DNA from 3 places in the Pradoshia sp. genome. Region 1 is predicted to be linked to each of the others. Evidence: riboswitches for the same ligand, from Rfam matches in the RefSeq annotation. Region 1 holds a riboswitch; each other region holds the start of a gene.
The links. A riboswitch is a leader RNA that binds a small molecule or an ion and turns the genes downstream of it on or off. The one in region 1 is predicted to bind S-adenosylmethionine.
Positions count from the first base shown of each region.

Region 2: another riboswitch for S-adenosylmethionine. It lies ahead of ACI35L_RS14175 (bifunctional homocysteine S-methyltransferase/methylenetetrahydrofolate reductase); the one in region 1 lies ahead of ACI35L_RS11380 (methionine biosynthesis PLP-dependent protein).
Region 3: another riboswitch for S-adenosylmethionine. It lies ahead of ACI35L_RS08115 (O-acetylhomoserine aminocarboxypropyltransferase/cysteine synthase family protein); the one in region 1 lies ahead of ACI35L_RS11380 (methionine biosynthesis PLP-dependent protein).

Region 1 covers NZ_JBJEFJ010000126.1:1,195-8,883, reverse strand. The annotation lists gene ACI35L_RS11410 (hypothetical protein) at 1-1,125, opposite strand, end outside; gene ACI35L_RS11405 (hypothetical protein) at 1,139-1,972, opposite strand; gene ACI35L_RS11400 (ABC transporter ATP-binding protein) at 1,969-2,658, opposite strand; gene ACI35L_RS11395 (GntR family transcriptional regulator) at 2,670-3,041, opposite strand; gene ACI35L_RS11390 (patatin-like phospholipase family protein) at 3,224-4,069, shown strand; gene ACI35L_RS11385 (M42 family metallopeptidase) at 4,125-5,171, opposite strand; SAM riboswitch class I at 5,303-5,421, shown strand; gene ACI35L_RS11380 (methionine biosynthesis PLP-dependent protein) at 5,490-6,605, shown strand; gene ACI35L_RS11375 (cysteine hydrolase family protein) at 6,839-7,390, shown strand; partial or broken gene ACI35L_RS11370 (nicotinate phosphoribosyltransferase) at 7,408-7,689, shown strand, end outside.
Region 2 covers NZ_JBJEFJ010000159.1:92-6,158, reverse strand. The annotation lists partial or broken gene metH (methionine synthase) at 1-2,916, opposite strand, end outside; gene ACI35L_RS14175 (bifunctional homocysteine S-methyltransferase/methylenetetrahydrofolate reductase) at 2,913-4,763, opposite strand; SAM riboswitch class I at 4,849-4,953, opposite strand; gene ACI35L_RS14170 (class I SAM-dependent methyltransferase) at 5,077-5,679, shown strand.
Region 3 covers NZ_JBJEFJ010000086.1:34,009-41,697, reverse strand. The annotation lists gene ACI35L_RS08115 (O-acetylhomoserine aminocarboxypropyltransferase/cysteine synthase family protein) at 37-1,353, opposite strand; SAM riboswitch class I at 1,442-1,551, opposite strand; gene ACI35L_RS08110 (thioredoxin family protein) at 1,684-1,941, opposite strand; gene ACI35L_RS08105 (toprim domain-containing protein) at 1,968-2,303, opposite strand; gene gcvH (glycine cleavage system protein GcvH) at 2,546-2,929, opposite strand; gene ACI35L_RS08095 (arsenate reductase family protein) at 3,004-3,357, opposite strand; gene ACI35L_RS08090 (acyl-CoA dehydrogenase family protein) at 3,442-5,226, opposite strand; gene ACI35L_RS08085 (acetyl-CoA C-acetyltransferase) at 5,305-6,483, opposite strand; gene ACI35L_RS08080 (3-hydroxyacyl-CoA dehydrogenase NAD-binding domain-containing protein) at 6,513-7,689, opposite strand, start outside.

The DNA of each region.
Region 1 (7,689 bases):
ATAGATGCTAAAGATAGGATGGCTTTCGGAATCGCGGCCGAATAACTGGATGTGATCATCGCGTAGTGTAATGTATTCAATTTGCTTGTTGTCACGAAGGTTTAGTTTGAGTTTGTCAACCACTTTACCTGTTTTCCAATCTATTTTATAGACTGTTGCGGTTGTTTGCTGTTCCTCATATAAGGTGAGATTTGCATATAAATAGTCTTCATCGTATAGATAAGAGACATCGGAATTTGGCTGGTTTTGCAGTTCGTCAGGCAATTTAAGCTCAGATAGCTTTCCTTTCTTATACTGGAAGACATAAATAGATTTATTTGACGGCTGCGGTTCGGCCTCATCATCATCACTAATTGGACTTTCCTCCGTTTCGAACATCATGATGCTGGACGGCTGGGTGGCATTCCGTTCCATCAAGGAATAGGTTGAGTGATAATTTTCTTGTGTATCTTTGTGTGTGAAAATAACCTCGTCATTTGTGACTTTTTCCTTTTTTAAATCAATGGAATATTGATGGACCTCTGTTACGTAAGGATTAGATTGTTGATTGGCTGTAATGATGCGCATTTCATTGTAATGATATTGAACATCATAAACTTCCATTATATTGATGTTCTTTTGTTTTGGAACATCGATCTTGTAGGAGCTTGCTTTCTCATTCTGTTTGTTCAATCGATCAATGGTGAAGTGGTAGCTTTTTCTCTCACCCCTAATGGACGTGGAATAATCAACCTCTGCATAGATGACGTGGTTATCATCTTCGAATAATGATCCCGTATCATATTTTCCTCTCATGAAGCTTGGGTAGTCTTTTTTTAGTTTCTGGAATTGCTTGCTTCTAAAGCTTAAATCTTCGTAATCCATTTGTTTGAAATAGGGAAGATCTGTTACATAGGATGTTTCATCATCCTTGATGGTCATGGTTTGGTACCTGCTGTTGTACCTGCCGCCAATATTATATGCACCACTGACACTTATATCCTTGATTATCTCCTTGTCTCCGCCTGTTTGTTCAATATAGAATTGGAGCTTGTCATCTTTTGCTAAGGCCGATTGAATATAGTAGATGGAGAAGGTTGCGAGCAGGAAGACAGTCAGAATCGTTAAAGTTAAATATTTTTTCATCTATTACTTCCTCCTATACGGTAACTTTCTTATTTAATAGATAATGGCTGATCCATACAGACAGGGCTCCGGTAACCATACTTGAGGCAATCGTCATGTAGACGACTTCTGATGGATAGAAATAGTCGGCTTTATCGAGCATAATTAAAACTCCGATTGGTGATAAAGTCAGGAATACCGCAAAGGCGATATAAATCAAACCGAGGAATAGCCCCTTCCATCTGAACGAACGTTCCATCAGGATAGCTGCAAATAATACCGTCAGGACGATGAATCCGCCACCATAGTAGAGGATAAATTCTGTGAAGGTACCTGGGATGATGTAATACAAATATATATTATAGCTGGCCATCTGGCTGATGGTCGCTTCTTTTAAATACTCAGCTGGTGTGAGCAATTCCATGAAGCTGCTTTCGATTAGGATGAAGACCATTTGAGCGGCAACCATTGTGAAGATAATAATCATTATAGCGGTTGCTTTGGCAAAATAAACGGAAAGTCGAGCGGTCGGCAGCATAAGAAGGCGATAGATGAACGTATTCTTACCGCTCCAGTCCCGGTACCAAATCAAAAAGATATAAAAGAAGACAGCACCCACACAAAGAGCGATAGGTCCGATAAAATAAATTTTATCACTGAAGCTAAGCATGCTCATATAAGAATAATTGTCTACAATCGATTGAACGCTCTCTCCGTTCATAATGGCCTCGTTCGCACGGCTCATATATTGATTGGATGTTATCCATACTCCAATCATTTGAATGATGAATAGAGCAGCCAAGCCCCCAAATAATACTTTCGCTACCCGTGAAACTTCCAGGTTCACTAGCTTTAAATATCGATTCATTGTATATACACCTCTCTCAGTACATCCACGACGGATTTCCCTTCCTTGATCCGCATGTCCTCTGCGTTAAACTCCTTATAGACGGTGCCATGGTTTAATACGACTACTTTATCAATTAAGTGTTCTATATCATTGATTTCATGAGTTGTGATGATGACGCCTCGGTCTTCAATTAAATGACTCGTGAATACATTGGCAATTTGTTCTCGGCTGAAGATATCAATTCCGGAGAACGGTTCATCCATGAGGACATAGTCTGTATCCTGAGCAAGACCTAATAGGAGATTAACCTTGGCTGTATTTCCTTTTGAAAGGGTGGAAATACGGTGTTCCTCGTTTAACTTAAAGAATTGAAGCAATTCATCAGCACGGTCTTGGTTCCAGCTTTCATAGAAATCAGTCATGAAATCCATTGCCTGTTTTATCGTAAAGCCTGGAAGCATGGTTAATGCATCCGGAATGAAAGTTAATTTCTCATAGGTGCTTTTCTTTCGGTGTTCTCCATCAATGAGGATTTCGCCGCCATTGACGGGTGTAAGTCCAAGGATGGCTTTCATGATGGTCGTCTTTCCGACGCCGTTAATACCGATCAGGCAGGTGATTTCACCTTTATTCGCCGTGAAGCTTACATCGTCCAATACACGTTTCCTGCCGAACTTTTTTGTTACGTTCTTTACCTGCAGCATAGTTCTCCTCCTTATTTCTCTTCGGTAAGATAATTCTTTTTCACAATATCAACCAATTCGTCAACTGGTACTTGAATGGGCTTGACGGCTAGGATGAAGGCATCGACTGCCTCTTGAATCAATTCCTCGCGGACGCCGTTTAAGATCTTTTCATCTGTCGTAACACGGCTTGGGAAATTGCGCTCTGTATAAATCAATCCTTGTTCCTCCATTTCCTTATAGGCTTTTTGTGCGGTATTCGGGTTGATTTTCAATAAACCGGCCAGTTCACGGCGAGATGGGATTTCCTGTCCTCCTGCCAATTCTCCAGTCGCAATTCGTTCCTTGAAGTAACGGACAACCTGTAAGTAAACGGGATCGCGGTTATTAATGAGGAATGACATCCATTCACCTCCTAATTCTTGGTGTGTGTACTATATGGTTCATACACTCCTTAAGGTGTACTATACTGGTAATACACCATAGATGTCAATAACTTCTATGAAAATAATGCTTATTTTTTAATTGAAAGAGGGAAAAAGTAGGATGACACCGGTATAGACACTAAGCCAAGGAGATGGTGCATATGCAGAATACAGGGCTTGTTTTGGAGGGGGGCGGAATGCGAGGAGCTTTCACTGCGGGTGTCCTGAGGTATTTGATGGAGGAGGATATCTATATCCCGTATACCATTGGAGTTTCAGCAGGGGCATGTAATGGCAGCTCCTATATTGCCCGCCAAATGAATCGGAATCATCAGGTGATCATTGAATACAGTCGACATCCTGAATACATCTCCTTTAAGCGCTTTTTGCGAAATAGGGAATTGTTTGGAATGGATTTAATTTTTGACAAAATGCCAAATGAGCTAATTCCTTTTGATATGGAAACATTCTGCAGCTCAAAGGAAGGCTTTGTCGTTGGAACGACCGATTGTGAGACTGGCGAAGCTGTTTATTTTGATAAACAATCATATAGTAAGGATATGCTTACCATACTAAGGGCTTCCAGCTCCTTGCCGTTGTTTGCACCGGAGGTATCCTTTAATGGACGATATCTCCTTGATGGGGGTGTGACCGATCCTATTCCCATTAAGAAATCGGTGAAAGACGGAAACACGAAAAACATTGTTGTATTAACGAAGAATAAAGGATATAGAGAGGCACCATCAAATTGGAATTGGCTTGCCTCAAGGAAATATGGGAAATATGCGGGACTTTTGAAAGCAATGAAAAACCATCATATCGTCTATAATGACACGATAAAGTATCTTAAGGAGGAAGAGGAGAAGGGGAACGTTGTTATTATCCAGCCAATACGGAGGCTTGATGTTTCCACCATCGGACGGAATCCGCAAAAGCTTGAGAATCTGTATGAGGAAGGCTACCGGGAAGCAAAGAAAGCATATGGAAAATTGAAGGAGTTATTATGAGATAAAAAGGGGGAGGAATAGACCCATCTATTCCCACCCCTTTTTTAGGCAATAATCAGACGACTAGCTCTGACTGCAAATAATGCCAAATCAAATTGGCCGTATGTTCAATGGAACTGATATGTGTGCGCTCAAACGCATGAGAGGCGTCAATCCCCGGTCCGATTAATCCATGAACGATATCATACCCGGCCCGGATGGCAGCGGAGGCATCAGATCCATAAAAAGGATATATATCAACACGGTAATCAATATCATGCTCCTGGGCTAATTTGACAAGATGCTGGCGCAGGCCATAATGATAAGGACCGCTTGAATCCTTCGCGCAGATGGATACACTATACTCGTCCGTTGTTTGGCCGTCTCCAATTGCGCCCATATCCACAGCTAAATACTCAACAGTTTCGTCCGGAATATTAGAGTTTCCGCCATAGCCGATTTCTTCATTATTGGAAATAAGGAAATGGGTAGTGTATGGAAGGGCGATGTTTTGTTCCTTCAGTTGTTTTATCAAGTAGAGTAGGATGCCGACACTCGCTTTGTCATCCAGATGCCTTGACTTTAAGAAGCCGTCCCCAGCAAGCTCTGCCCGAGGCTCAAATGAGACAAAATCACCGACCTCAATACCGAGTGCTTGCGTATCTGATTTTGATTTGGTGACCGCATCAATCCGAACTTCCATATGGTCATCGTCGCGTTTCACTTCACCCATTTTCTGATAAACGTGGACAGAGGTTTGGTTTAGTAAAATCGTTCCTGTGTACACATTACCGTCTGCTGTATGAATCTTGCAGTATTCTCCCTCACAGGCATTCCAGCGAAAGCCGCCGATCATCGTCAGCTTTAAACGCCCGCTTGGTTTGATTTCCTTGACCATTGCTCCCAAAGTATCCACATGGGCTGTCAGGAAGCGGTGTTTAGAATCATCTTGGCCTTTAATTGTCGCAAGCAAGGCCCCTTTATTCGTCCGTTTGTTTCCAATTCCGCATGTATTCAGAAAGTTCTCTGTATAACGAATGGCCTCTTCCGTATAGCCAGTCGGGCTTGGAATGGAAACCAAATCTTTTATGTAGCCGTATATCTCTTGACCGTCTGCTTTCATTTGTAGACACTCCTCTTATTAGTGAATAGCTCTATTATATACCTCCGTGGAAAAAGGGTACAATAGATGAGAAATTTCTTGCCTTTTTTAGGATATCCATGTAAATTATAGTTAAATGAATATTCGAACAAATCTTATCGCGAGAGACGGAGGGACGGGCCCGATGATGTCTCAGCAACCGCCGATGCATTCGGAAAGGTGCTAAATCCTGCAAGGCATATGCATATTTATGTGCCTCGAGAGATAAGAAGGAGAGTAAAGCTCGATAAGTCTTCTTCTTGGAAGGCTTTTTTATTTTTATTTGGGAGGGGCAGAACAATGACCGCATGGAAGATTGAAACAGTATTAGCCCAAATCGGCAATCGAAGTGAAACACAAACAGGTACGGTGAACACGCCCGTTTATTTCTCGACCGCATACAGGCATGAGGGGATTGGACAATCAACAGGCTATGACTATACCAGGACAGGAAATCCGACCCGAGAGGTTTTGGAAAAGGCCATCGCGGCCCTTGAAGGCGGTGAGCAAGGCTTTGCCTATAGTTCTGGCATGGCAGCCATCCATGCTTTGCTCACATTATTCGAACCGGGTGATGAGATCCTTGTTTCAGCTGATTTATATGGTGGTACATATCGTTTATTCGAAAAAACCTGGAAGAAATACGGCATCACTTTTGTTCAATGCCAGTCCTATAGAGATTTTGCTGAATCCATTTCAAGTCAGACAAAAGCCTTTTTTATTGAAACACCGACAAACCCTTTAATGCAGGAAATCGATATCCGGGCAATTGCTGATTTAAGTCAAGAGAATAACCTCCTTTTGATTGTTGATAATACCTTTTACACACCAATCTTGCAGCGTCCGCTTGAACTCGGTGCTGATATTGTTGTTCACAGTGCGACAAAATATATTGCCGGTCATAATGATGTTCTTGCTGGCCTCATTGTCGCAAAGGGAGAGGATGTCTGCCAAAAGCTTGATGAATATCAAAATGCAACAGGGGCCATCCTTTCGCCATTTGATTCCTGGCTTGTCATGAGAGGAATGAAGACATTGAGCCTCCGCATGAAGCAGCATGAGGAGAACGCTGGGAAAATCGCGGCTTTCTTACAGGAGCGGGAGGAGGTCATCGATGTCCTCTATCCGGGAAAAGGCGGCATGATTTCGTTTAGGCTTCAATCTGAGAAATGGGTCAATCACTTCCTGAAAAGCCTTGGTGTCATCACCTTCGCTGAGAGTCTTGGAGGGGTTGAAAGCCTTATGACCTACCCGGCTACACAAACGCATGCCGATATCCCGGAGGAGGTCCGCATAGCAGGTGGTGTTTGTAACCGGCTGCTCCGCTTCTCCGTTGGTATCGAACATGCTGATGATTTAATTGCCGACCTGAAGAACGCCTTTGAAGCGGTTAGCAGCAAACAAGTGCAAGCATAATATCCGTTCAGCCAGTCCATTTTGCAGGGCTGGCTTTTCTTATGGAGTAATGATGGTGATTTTAGGAAAATGTAAGAGATAAGCAGCTTAAAGCTGGCAAGAAGGAAAAAACGGGTGAAGAAGCGGAAATCTTCTGTCTTAAATGGTAGAATAGCTGTAAAATTATTTGTAAAGACATCTCGCATGATTTTTTGTTATGCTGATGACAGTCCAACCATAAATTCAGAGGAGTGATTCGGTTGAAGGCGCTGATTAATATCGATTATACATACGACTTTGTGGCAGATGAGGGAAGATTGACCTGCGGTGAGCCAGGGCAGCGAATTGAGGATTATATTGTTTCATTGACAGAAGAATTCATTAAACGGAAGGATTATGTCGTATTTGCCATTGATGTGCATGAAGAGAATGATCCTTACCACCCGGAAACGAAATTGTTCCCGCCCCATAATATCCGTTTCACTGCTGGCAGAGATTTATTTGGAAATCTGCAAAATGTGTATAATAGGAACAAGGACGAAGACCATGTCCTTTGGATTGACAAGACGCGTTATTCTGCTTTCGCCGGCACGGACCTTGATATCAAGCTTCGTGAGCGGGGAATCACCGAGCTTCATTTAGTCGGGGTTTGTACAGATATTTGTGTCCTCCATACAGCGGTGGATGCTTACAATAAAGGCTACAAGATTATCGTCCATAAAGATGGAGTGGCAAGCTTCAATGAGGCCGGCCATCAATGGGCTCTTGGCCATTTTGAACAAACACTTGGAGCAGATGTTTTATAAATTAAGGAGGAAGCTTGATGAAACACTATCAAGATGACAGCTTTGCGTTACATACAGATCTATACCAAATTAATATGATGGAAACATACTTCCGGGATGGCATCCATAACAGAAAAGCCGTCTTTGACGTTTACTTTAGACGTAACCCATTTGGGAACGGCTATGCCGTTTTTGCAGGACTTGAGCGTGTCATTACGTATATTAAAGAGCTGCGTTTTACAGACACTGATATTGAATATTTACGTAATGAAGTAGGTTATGCTGATGACTTCCTGTCCTACCTTAAGGAACTAAAATTT
Region 2 (6,067 bases), on a different contig from region 1:
GTCTGAGTAGATTTTCAGTTCATTGCCTTTACTTGCCGCAGGGTAGAACCGATAGGCAGCATGCAGCTTAATCAAGTCTTGTTCAACAATTTCATTGACAATGGATAGCAGGTTCATCACTTTTGGGTCTTCCTCAGCAATCAGCTTATCAATATTGCCTTTTAAGCCGAAATGGTGTCCAAAAAGCATTTGCTTATTGATATATGGATATACTTGCTTCAGCGGATAGTCTCGCAGGATATGGCGTTCTAAGTCCTCTGGTACTGGCGGACTTAACTGGTCCTGCACCGTCTTAAGAGGTGTTTCAGCACTCTCAATGGCTGCTACCTTAACCGCCTCAGGTTCTTTCGTTTTTCGTTTCTCTCCTAGTATTTCCTTGAGGAAATCTGCTTGTGTTTCTTGGTCATGCAGCTGGTTTACAAGATCAAGGCCTTTCATGGCATCCTTCGCATATACGACGGGTCCAGTATATTCTGGAGCAATCTTATTTGTGGTAAATCTCCTCGTTAAGGCTGCGCCGCCGACAATGATTGGCGTATTGATTCCAGCCTCCTTCAAGTCTTGTGCCGTTATGACCATTTGCTGGGCTGATTTCACAAGCAGACCGGATAAACCGATGATGGTTGGATGTTCCTTTCGTACCGCCTCGATAAGGGTTTGAGGGGTAACCTTGATGCCCAGGTCCACGACTTCGTATCCATTATTGCTTAAGATGATGTCAACGAGGTTCTTCCCAATATCATGAACATCCCCCTTCACGGTTGCGAGCACCATTTTGCCCTTAACAGTCTTATCACCGGACGTTGTCATCAGCGGTTCAAGCTGGGAGACAGCTGCTTTCATTGCTTCTGCACTTTGAAGTACCTCAGCAACGATGAGCTGATTATCATTGAACAACTCGCCAACCTTGGCCATCCCCGCCATTAGCGGCCCATTGATAATATCAAGAGGGGCCATTCCTTCTGTGAGAGCTTCATCAATATCCTCCTTCAGTCCCTCCTTCGTTCCTTCAATGATATATTCAGGAAGGCGCTCAAGAAGCGGCAGCTTTTCCTTCTGCTCTTTTTCCACCGGTTTCTTCGTACGGTAAAATTCCACGAATTTCGAGAGCGTTTCATCAGAATTATGAAATAGCAAGCCTTCTGAAAGCTTGATTTCCTCCTCAGGTATGAGGGCAAACCTTTGCAGATTCTCTGTATTGACGATGGCATAGTCAAGCCCAGCCTTCGTGCAGTGATACAAATAGACGGCATTCAACACTTCCCTTCCTTCAGAAGGAAGCCCAAAAGAAACGTTGCTGATTCCGAGGATGGTGAGTGTACCTGGGAACTCCTTCTTGATGGCAGCTAATCCTTCAACTGTTTCGGCAGCTCCATTTCGATATTGCTCATCTCCCGTTCCAACTGGGAAGACGAGTGGATCAAAGATAATATCCTCCGGATGAATTCCATATTTCTTCGTCAATAACTCATAGGAACGACGGGCAACCTCAAGCTTTCGTGCAGCACTTACCCCCATCCCCTTCTCATCAATCGTTCCGACGACAAGGGCTGCGCCATATTGTTTCGCCAGCGGAATGATACTCTCAAATCGCTCTTCCCCGTCCTCAAGATTGATGGAGTTGATGATGGCCTTCCCTTGGGAATAGCGAAGTGCTCGTTCAATGACGGCTTCATCTGTTGAATCAATCACAAAGGGAACCTTCACTTTATTGGCGACAACCTTCATGAATTGCTCCATATCCTCTACCTCATCGCTGTCAGGGTCAGCCAGACAGACATCAATGACATGCGCTCCCTTTTTCACCTGTGCGCGGGCAATTTCGGCAGCCTCTTCAAAGGCCCTTTCTTTAATAAGCCGCTTGAATTTACGTGATCCAATAACATTGGTCCGTTCTCCAACAAATAATGGGCGCATGGAATCGTCATAGGTCAGCGCTTCAATTCCTGAGAGCATATGCTTCATTTGAGGCTCCGGTGCTCTGCGGGGCTCAATCCCTTTGACTGCTTCGGCAATAGCCCGAATATGATCTGGGGTCGTTCCGCAGCATCCGCCGACAAGATTGATCCATCCTTTTTCCGCGAATTGCTTGATTTTCTTAGATAAGGATTGCGGCGTTTCATTGTACTGACCGTTCTCATCTGGCAGCCCTGCATTTGGATAACAGCTGACAGCACTTGGCGTCAGCTCGGATAAACTGCGCAGATGCTCGGCCATGAATTCTGGACCTGTTGCACAATTAAGCCCAATCGCCAATGGATTCATATGGGCGGACGATATATAAAATGAATCGATCGTTTGTCCGGCAAGTGTTGTTCCCATTGGCTCAATCGTCCCTGATAGAATCAGCGGAAGCTCTCTCCCTTTTGAGACGAAGGCATTCTGCATTCCGATATACGCAGCCTTTACATTCAGCATATCCTGGCTGGTCTCAAGGAGGAGCAGATCAACTCCGCCGTCAATTAAGCCCCTCACCTGGGTTTCATAGGATTCGACGAGCGTCTCAAATGTCGTTCCTCCGGTTACGGATAAGGTCTTGGTTGTCGGTCCCATTGAGCCGGCCACAAAGCGCGTCCCGTCTTCTGTTCCGAGACCATCGACAGCCTCTCTCGCAAGCTGGGCTGATTTCACATTCAACTCATAGGCAAGATGGCTTAATCCATATTCATCTAGGACAATCGGTGTCGCACCGAATGTATTCGTCTCGATAATGTCAGCTCCCGCAAGCAAATACTGCTCATGGATGGTTCGAATTGCATCCGGTCTTGTGATGGACAAATATTCATTGCACCCATCATATTCCTCCCCTCCAAAATCCGCTTCCGTCAGATTAAGTGCCTGGATCATCGTTCCCATTGCCCCATCAAGGATGACAATTCTCTCATTCAGTAAATCTCTTAATTTATGTGAATTCATTGTTCAAACACATCCCCGCTTATGACTGATTTCTTCGTGCTGGCGTATGCCACAAGTTCTCCGCTTAATTCATATCTCATAAAAGGTGTAATAATATAATGTCCGTTAAAATATTCTGCCGCCGCATCCAAAAGCTCCTTAGAAATGGCGAGACTTTCCCTCATCGATGCCTCCGCATCTGTTCCTGCCTTTTCCATTGCACGCAGCACAGGCTCCGGCAAGGTAATTCCCGGCACCTCATTATGCAGGAACGAGGCATTCCGGTAACTCGTCAGCGGCATGATCCCAATAAAGATCGGGGCTTTAATATGCCTGGTCGCTTCATAAACTTCCCGAATTTTCTCGACGGAAAATACCGGCTGCGTGAGGAAATAATCCGCTCCCGCCTGGATTTTCTTCTCCATTCTCACAACAGCCTTATCCACATATTTTACATTTGGATTGAAAGCCGCAGCCACCTCGAAATTCGTCTGTCCGCCCAGCGATTTCCCCGAATAGGAAATACCCGCATTGAACTGTTTGACTAATGAAATCAAGTCAATGGAAGACAAGTCATAGACAGAGGTTGCACCTGGAAAATCACCGATTTTCGAGGGATCTCCCGTTACAATTAGGACCTCATTAAGCCCTATTGTGTGCATCCCCATTAAATGAGATTGCAAGCCGATGAGGTTGTGGTCGCGGCACGTCAAATGGACAAGTGGATTCTTCTTCAGCTCAGCCTTCAGCAAGGAAGCAATCGCGACGTTTGATATGCGAGGGGAGGCCAGAGAGTTATCCGCTAGCGTAATGGCATCAGCCCCCATCTCGTGCAAATATCGACTCCCCTTCATGAACTCTTCCACTCCAAGCGTTTTCGGCGGATCCAATTCTACGAGAATAGCAGGCCCTTTCTTCACCTTCCCTAAAATCGTCTCTTTATCCGGCTGTCGAAAATCATAGGTGTAGACATGGGATTTTCGGCTGATGACCTCCTTCTTTTCTGTCAAAGGCACAAGACCAAGAATCCCCTTTTTAATGGCCCGTACATGGGCGGGCGTTGTCCCGCAGCAGCCGCCAATTAACCGCACACCCTGTTCCACGAGCTGTTTCGCTGCGCTGACAAAATAATCTGCATCAGTCGAGTAAACATAACGGCCATCCGTAAAGTCGGGCAGACTCGCATTAGGATAGGCAGAGTAGAAGGCATCTTCTCTTAATGGCACCTCCTCGAATGAACGAATCATATGGTAGGGCCCCATGCGGCAATTTAACCCAATGATATCGGCTCCTTTTCCTTTGATCAGGTCAAAGGCATCCTTCACCTGCATGCCATTTTGAAGCAGGCCGACTTCATGCAAGGAAATATTGGCGACAATCGGTAAATTCGTTTGCTTTCTTGCTATCTCAAGGACATATAATAATTCCTCTAGGTCATAATAGGTTTCCAGGATTAGACCGTCCGGCTCTTCTAGAAGAAGCGCATCCAGCTGCTCCTTGAAATAGGTCCCAATCTCCGTCAAGCTTAGCTCGGATTTCCGTACGCTGCGTAGCCCGCCTATCGTACCAAGGACATAAACCCGGCCTGCTGCCGCTTCCTTGGCAAGCCTGACTCCCTCCCTGTTTATCCGCTCAACCTCACCTTCAAGTCCGTAGCGCTTCAGCTTGTGAAAGTTAGCTCCAAATGTATTTGTCTGAATCAGATCGGCACCTGCTCCTATATATTCCTTATGTAATTCGGCAATCCGTTCTGGATTGGTGAGATTTAATTCCTCATAGCATGTATCTATCCCAAAGGAATAGAGCAATGTACCGCTCGCTCCATCTCCAACAAGGATTTCCCCCTTAAGTCTCTCTAGTAAACGCATCTTTTCCCCTCCCCTTGAGTATGCAGATGGATGTCCGATTATAAAGAAAGAGCCTTTCAAAAATGAAGGCCCCAGTTATGTACGGCACTCATCTTTCAAGCTAAGCTTGCTGGATTTAGCACCTTGGACACTGTTTGTCCAGGTTGCTGAGGTTTCGCAGGGCCAGTCCCTCCGCCTCTCTAGATAAGAAAATATTGGATTGTTTATTAAATTTACTACAAATTTTCAGTAATTTCAATTTATTTAGAAAATTATTCTCAGAAAGTTACCCCTCACCCATATTTGGGTAATAAGGGAATGAGGTGAATGATGTATGAAGGATTTCGTTTCAAAGCAATTTAAAGAACCAAAGGGATTGATTGGAAAAGCAGCAGGCAAGGTCATGGCAGTTGAAAATGGCGTATTATATGATTGGACCTTCAAGGAGCTCGGATTGGTAAATGGAGATAAAGTACTCGAGATTGGATTTGGCCCAGGTGAGGGGCTGCATATGCTTCTCTCTTCCTTCCCGAAATGCCGTCTTGATGGCTTTGATCCATCACAGGCAATGATAGACTTGGCCAAAGAGCGAAATGAAGACTCCCTGAAAAGCGGGCGTCTCACCATCACGCTTGGAACAGCTTTAGATGTACCATTAGAGAATCAATATAACCGTATATACAGCGTTAACAGTTTCCCTATGTGGGAGGAAAAAGAAACCTCCCTTAGCCGTTTGCATGCCCTTTTGACAACTGGAGGAAGCCTCACCATCACCGTCCAGCCCCGGCAAAAGGATGCCACCATCAAACACGCTGCCAAGCTCTCCCTCGAGATTTCGTCACTCATGAAAAGGACTGGATTCCATTCCATCAGAACAAATGAAATGGAGCTGAAACCATGTACCGCTGTTTCCGTCAGCGGGATAAAAGGGGACTAAGCTATTTTAATAAAGATTGTAAGAGGCACCCTAAAAGTCAGAATCAAAATCTACCTTTTGGGGTGTTCGATTATCACGAACTAATCAGCTATTGGATATGATTCTTATCAATCAGTTAATAACTCAGTCTTATACGTAGACCGAATATTTACCGGTATTTTATTAAAAATGTGAAGGGGAATTCCCCTTTCACACTTTTAAAGTGTGTATGGAATCTCCAATAATAAATAAAAAAATGGGGTAAGTTGGTTCGTAAACAAACTCCATCCAGCCCTCTGGAATGTGTATCTCTTTCATCACATATATTAATTCCTGAGAAGTATTCTTCACTTAATTGGTTTTCTACTAACATTCTTAATTTAAGACCCATTTTATCCGAGAATCCTAA
Region 3 (7,689 bases), on a different contig from region 1:
GTCAATAAGGACTTTTTATTTTACCACAAAATTCTATCATTTCGTTGTAACGGATTGGGAGCTGATGCCTGTTGCCTTCTCGATAGCAAGCTCAAGCTCTTCGATTAAATCCTCCACATTCTCAATCCCGATGGAAAGACGAACGAGATCATCAGTCACCCCGGATGCCTTCAAATCTTCTCCCCTTAATTGCTGGTGAGTCGTGCTTGCGGGATGAATAATCAAGCTCTTCGCATCTCCGACATTCGCGACATGTGACCACAGGCCGATTGTATCAATCAATGTCTTTCCGGCAGCCCTTCCGCCCTTGATGCCGAAAACAGCTACAGCACCCGCTCCTTTTGGCAAATATTTATTGGCGAGCTCATAATCAGGATGGTCTGGATCACCTGGATACAGAACCCAGCTTACAGCTGGATGCTGCTTTAAGTATTCAATGATCTCCTCAGTATTGGCAATATGCTCCTTCATCCTGACATGCAGGGTTTCAAGACCAAGAATAAATTGAAATGCATTGTATGGACTTAAGGCTGGACCCAAATCCCTTAATAGCTGGACTCTCGCTTTAATAATATAGGCAGCTGCCCCAATGGCCTCGCTGTAAATGATGTCATGATAGCTTGAATCAGGCTCCGTAAACCCTGGGAATTTCGGAGAATTCCAGTCAAACTTTCCTGCATCCACAATAATGCCCCCTAAGGTTGTTCCATTCCCAAGCAGCCATTTCGTTGCAGAGTGAACAACAATATCTGCTCCATGCTCAATTGGCCGGCATAAATACGGGGTCGCAAATGTATTGTCAACAATAAGCGGAATACCAGCCTCATGGGCAATCTCTGCCACCTTTTCAATATCCAGTACACTCAAGCTTGGATTACCGATTGTTTCTCCAAAGACAGCCTTCGTCTTCGGCGTGATAGCCTGTCTGAAATTCTCCGGATCACTTGGGTCGACAAACTTCACCTCTATTCCATATTTAGGGAGTGTTGTCGCAAATAAATTATATGTACCCCCGTAGAGTGTAGAAGCTGCCACAATTTCATCGCCTGCACCCGCAATATTCAAAATGGACAATGTGACGGCTGCTTGACCGCTCGCAACAGCAAGCGCACCAATTCCACCCTCAAGCTCTGCAACCCTTTCCTCAAGGACACTCGATGTCGGATTGTGAATCCGGGTATAAATATAGCCAGGCTCTGATAACCCGAATAAATTGGCCGCATGGTCTGTATCCTTAAATAAATAAGCATTGGATTGATAGATAGGCACGGCCCTTGCTCCAGATAATGCATCTTCCTGCAGCCCTCCATGAATTCCTACTGTTTCAAAGCGATACTTCTTCTTTTCTCCCATCCTTCGACACTCCTTTTCATCTTTTGTGATTTCCCGGAAAATAAAAAACCTCTTCACTTAGGAGAAGAGGGTAGATTCGATTCATCTCGCCTTATCTCCCGGAATATGATTCCGCAGGATTTAGCACCGTGCATCACATTTAGTGATACCGGTTGCCGGGCTTCAACGGGCCAGTCCCTCCGCCACTCTCGATAAGTTATTCAGTTTAGTTGATTAAAACTATAGCATAGGAAAAAAAAGGAGTCAATTGATAATTCTGAATTTTTAATTATTAATACCCACAAAAAAACAGACTGTTTACTCGAAATAACAGATCTGTTTTCTTACACTCTATAAATCACGCAATCGTGCAATAAGATACGGAACCGACTGGAAGGCATATATTTTATCAACCACCAGCTCTCCTTCCAGGAGAATTAAGCATGGCACACTCTCAATTTGATATTGTTCCGCAAGCTCCTTAGCATAATTTAAGTTCACTCTTTCGATTTCGACATTGCACACTAGCTCTTCAGCCACATCAAGCATCTTTCCTGCGACTTGGCATGTACCGCATAAGGGGGTATACGCATAGATAGCTTTCTTCATGAATCTTCTTCGATCCTCTCTATCTTTTATTGATTGAACGATTTCACAAGAATATCGGCTTCTGTTAGAACCTCTGCAATATGACGGGCAGGGGCATCCTCGACCTCTCGATACACTCGATCTATATATAAATGCTCCGCATTCGGGAGCTCTCTTCTTAATTGACGTCTTAATTTCTCTCCAGATTCATCGGCATCCACCAGTATATATACATCCTTATCCTCAAGAGATTCCACTAATTCATCCAGCTTCTCAAGCCCTATTGTTCCATTCGTGCAAATGATTTCTATATCCTCAGCCAAAACGGCCAATACCTTCTTTCGGTCGCGATTGCCTTCTACAATGATGACCTTGTCCGTCATTTCATCACCTTTTCCGAGCTATTATAAGCCTTCCTTCTATTATACGTATCATACCCCATGCAAGGTAAATGTAACAAACCAACTCTTTGCATAAAGCTTTTCTCGGTTCTCTAACAATCAAAAGCATGTTATTAGTATGCAGATTATGTAGTTCTAAGAAGGCAAGCCGCATTCAAAGGACAAATAGATAGGCATTAAAAAAAGGAAGGACATCTCCTTCCCTTTCTCATATCCTTTAAGAATTAGTCTTCATTAATGGCTTCTTCATATTGTTCAGCGCTGAGTAAATCCTCTAATTCACTGCTGTTAGATGGTTCAACAATAATCATCCATGCTTTTTCATATGGAGATTCGTTGACATATTCAGGGCTGTCACTCAGCTCCTCATTAATGGCAACAACCTTTCCGCTGATTGGCGCATAGAGCTCAGAGACCGTTTTAACAGATTCTACGCTTCCGAATGGTTCGTCTTTTGTGATTTCATCATCCACTTCAGGAAGTTCAACAAAGACGATGTCACCAAGCTCCGCTTGGGCGAAATCAGTGATTCCAATACGCACTGTTCCATCTTCCTGCTTAACCCACTCATGCTCTTTTGTGTATTTCAAATCCTTCAGTATGCTCATTTTGCTCTACCCCCATATTATGTAGTCTTTCATCATCTCTATCATGACATCAAACGATTTTTTTGACAATTAATTCATGCCCATACAGACTCAAAATTTTCTTCCTTAAAGCCGATGGTTGCCTTTTCCCCGTCATACGCAATCGGACGCTTGATTAACATTCCGTCAGAGACCAATAAGGAGAGCATCTCATCCTCAGACATTCCCTTCAGTTTGTCCTTTAACCCTAATTCACGATATTTCATTCCACTTGTATTGAAGAGCTTCGTCAAAGGTAAACCGCTTTTTTCATATATCGCTTTAAGCTCTTCTTTTGTCGGCGGGGTTTCAGCGATATGGATGGCTTCATAGGCTGCGCCATGATCATCCAGCCATTTTTTCGCTTTCCTGCATGTCCCGCATTTTGGGTACCAATAAAACGTCATCATATTTATCTTCACCTCATTTGAAGCATATCATATCCGCACGAAAAAAGCCCAGCACATGCCGGGCTTCATAACATCTACTTTTCATTAAAGAACAAAGCGCTCTGCTTCAACGATTTTTTCTGCTGCTTCGCGTTTAAGCGCAATCACGTTTACTGGAGTAAAACGAGTGAATTTGCGAAGGGCAGATGTCATCATGCGAAGAGTATCACCTGTTTCTGTGCCAACAAGGGTTTCCTTCGCATGCTTCTCAATTTCTCCAAATGCTTCCTGGCAGAAGATTTGTGTGTAAAGAAGCTTCTGTTTGTTCTTCTCTAGACCAGTTGCACGAATGGCCTTTTCGGTACGAAGGACAACAGATTCCATAGCATAGATGTAAGAAGCAATATCTGCAATATTCACAAGGATTTCTTGCTCCTTCTCAAGCTCTGTACCGAATTTTTGAGCAGCCAGGCCGGCAATCATGATCCCGATTTTCTTCGCGTTTTTCACTAGCAGCTTTTCTTGATCAAGCGGCTCTTCTCCTGCTTCTTCCGGCATCATCATCATAAGGCCTTCAGAAATCTCTTGGGCTTTTTGAAGCAATGGCAGTTCGCCTTTAAGCGCTTTTTTCAAGAAGGTACCTGGTACAAGCAAACGGTTGATTTCGTTTGTTCCTTCGAAAATACGGTTAATACGAGAGTCACGATAAATTCTTTCGATCTCATATTCAGCCATAAAGCCATATCCGCCGTGAATTTGTACGCCTTCATCGACAACATAATCTAATACTTCAGAGGCAAAGAATTTATTGAGAGAGCACTCGATGGCATACTCGGCAATGGATTGTGCAACTGCTTTGCCATCTTTTACTTCTTCATCGCTCAAGCGGCTCATTCTTTCTTCAAATAAACCAACTGTTCTATAAACAGAGCTTTCAGAAGCATAGATTTTGGATGCCATTGTCGCAAGCTTCTCTCTAGTCAGATTGAAGGAGGAAATTGGTGTTTTGAACTGCTGACGCTGATTTGCATAGCTTGATGCAAGCTCAAGAGCGCGTTTGGAGGCACCTACTGCACCTACACCCAACTTGTAACGTCCGATATTTAAGATATTAAAGGCGATGACATGTCCTCGTCCAACTTCGCCTAGAAGATTTTCAACTGGAACCTCAGCATCTTCCAAAATCAATGTACGTGTTGAAGAGCTCTTGATTCCCATTTTCTTTTCTTCTGCTCCTGTAGAAACGCCTGGATATTCTCTTTCGACGATGAAAGCAGAGAATTTGTCGCCGTCGATTTTCGCATAAACAACGAATACATCTGCGAATCCAGCATTCGTGATCCACTGTTTTTCTCCGTTAAGGATGTAATGAGTACCCGCTTCATTCAATTTAGCTGTTGTTTTCGCACCAAGTGCGTCAGATCCTGAGCTCGGCTCAGTTAGTGCATAGGCAGCCAATTTTTCACCTGTCGCAAGAAGCGGCAAGTATTTTTGTTTTTGTTCTTCATTACCGAACAAGACAATTGGAAGGGAACCAATTCCAACGTGAGCGCCATGAGTAATGGAGAACCCTCCTGCAGGAGCCATTTTCTCTGTAATTAGCGCAGAACTAATCTTATCTAGACCAAGGCCGCCGTACTCTTCTGGTACGTCAGCTCCTAGTAATCCAAGCTCTCCAGCTTGCTTCAATAGTTTGACAGAACGGTCAAATTCATGCTCCTCCAAGTATTCGACTTGTGGAATGACTTCATTGACCAAATAGTCTTGAGTTGTTTTCGCAATCATTTTATGCTCATCTGAGTAATCTTCCGGTGTGAACATTTTCTCTGCATCGATATCTTCAATTAAGAATGCTCCGCCTTTTAACACTTCTTCTGTTTGGTTAGCCATTTTCTTCGTTCCTCCTTAATGTTTGGCTCCGGCAAAAAGGTACTGACCTCTTCTGCCGGAGTGAATTCTATTCATCTATTAAGCCAGTAATTCGAATACGCCTGCAGCACCCATTCCGCCGCCGATACACATGGTCACGACACCGAATTGCTCATTGCGGCGCTTCATTTCATGCAGAAGGCTGAGTGTCAATTTCGTTCCAGAGCAGCCCAACGGATGCCCAAGCGCAATGGCTCCGCCGTTAACATTGACCTTTTCTTCATCCAAGCCTAGATGACGGATAACCTGAATGGATTGAGAAGCAAACGCCTCATTTAATTCAAACAAACCGATATCAGACAGGCTTAATCCAGCGAGTTTAAGTGCCTTTGGAATAGCCTCAACTGGACCAATTCCCATAATCTCTGGCGGTACACCTGCAACCGCGAAGGAATGGAATTTCAAAAGCGGTTTTAATCCTTCAGCAATAGCCTTTTCCTTATCCATTAACAAAACAGCAGCAGCACCGTCACTCGTTTGAGAAGCATTCCCTGCAGTGACCGTACCGGTGACGGAGAAAGCTGGGCGCAGTTTGCCAAGTACTTCTGCCGTTGTTCCTGGTCGAACACCTTCATCAGTATCGAATTGGATTTGCTTTTCAATCAATTTATTATCTGCCCCAACCTGACGAAGGGTTACGTCAACCGGAACGATTTCATCCTTGAATTTTCCTTCAGCGATTGCTTTAGCCGCTCTCTCATGGCTTCGTACAGCAAACGCATCCTGATCCTCACGGGAGATATTGAATTTCTTTGCTACTTCCTCAGCTGTGTGGCCCATACCCATATAATATTCAGGAGCCGTTTCAGCCAATGTGGCATTAGGGCGGACGACATGACCCATCATCGGGACCATGCTCATCGATTCCACCCCGCCGGCCAGCACCGTATCAGAATGGCCGAGCATAATGCGCTCCGCTCCGTAGGCAATCGATTGAAGGCCAGAGGAACAATAGCGGTTGATGGTGATAGCTGGCACATTGTATGGAAGCCCAGCCAATGCTCCAATGTTTCTTGCAACATTCAAGCCTTGTTCTGCTTCAGGCATCGCACAGCCAAACACCATATCATCAATTGGACCGTCATAATTATTTGCACGTTTTAATGTTTCTTTAACAACCAAAGCACCTAAATCATCCGGTCTTACACTTGCAAGAGTTCCTTTTTTCGCTCTTCCGACCGGCGTTCTTGCTCCAGCTACTATTACTGCTTCTCTCATGCCAATCCCCCTCATAAATCGATTTATTCTTAGTTACGTAATGGCTTGCCTTTAACGAGCATGTGCTGCATACGAGCTTGTGATTTAGCTTCTTGAACAAGACTGATGAAAGCCTCGCGCTCAAGGTCAAGCAAATACTGCTCATCGACCTCAGTGCCATATGGAACCTTGCCTCCTGCAAGTACATAGGCAATCTTCTGCGCAATCTTCAAATCATGCTCAGATATATAGCCGGAATAAAGCATCGTTTGTGCCCCTAGCAGCAGGGCTGCATATCCAGGCTCACCGGATACAGGTATTTTCTTGCGAACCGGCGGCTTATAGTCTGTATTGGCTAATCCTAAAACGACCTGCTTCGCATCATATAATTGATGATCAGGATTGGCACTTACGCCGTCTGCCGCATTCAAGAAGTTATTATCACGGGCTTCTTCACCGGATGTGGATACCTTCGCTGTGGCAATGGTTTCAAATACCTTGATGGCTATTTGGGTAAGGTCAAAGTCTACCCCATTTGGCAGGCTGCTCAAATGTTTGATATACAATTCCTTATTTCCGCCTCCCCCAGGAAGCAAGCCGACTCCTGTTTCAACAAGACCCATATAGGTCTCAGATGAGGCCTGAATGCGGGCTGCCGGCAAGCAAATTTCTGCTCCTCCGCCCAGTGTCATATTGTGCGGTGCAGCTACTACTGGTTTCTTGCTATATTTAATCTTCATCATCGCTTGCTGGAATTGACGAATAATCATATCAACATCAAATATATTGTCATCCTGAACTTCCATGAGAATCATGGCCAAGTTGGCACCGACACAGAAATTCTTGCCCTGGTTGCCAATTACCAAGCCTTTGTAATTCTTCTCGACTTCATCAATCGCATAATTAATCATTTGGATAATGTCAAAACCAATCGCGTTATTTGGTGAATGGAATTCAAGCAAGGCAACACCATCGCCGAGATCAATCAGGCTGGCGCCGCTGTTTTTCTTAATAACTCCTTTTTGCTTTTTGAGCTGCTTCAAGTTAATCGCTTTCTCATTAACAGCGACTTCCTTGTAGTCTCCATTTATATAGAAGAGCGTGCCATTCTCCCCTTCTTTATAGAAGGAGGTGTGGCCAGCTTCAAGCATTTCTTTCACCCACGCAGGAACCGTCATACCCTCTTCTTCCATCTTAGCTACAGATTTCTCAACCCCAATGGCATCC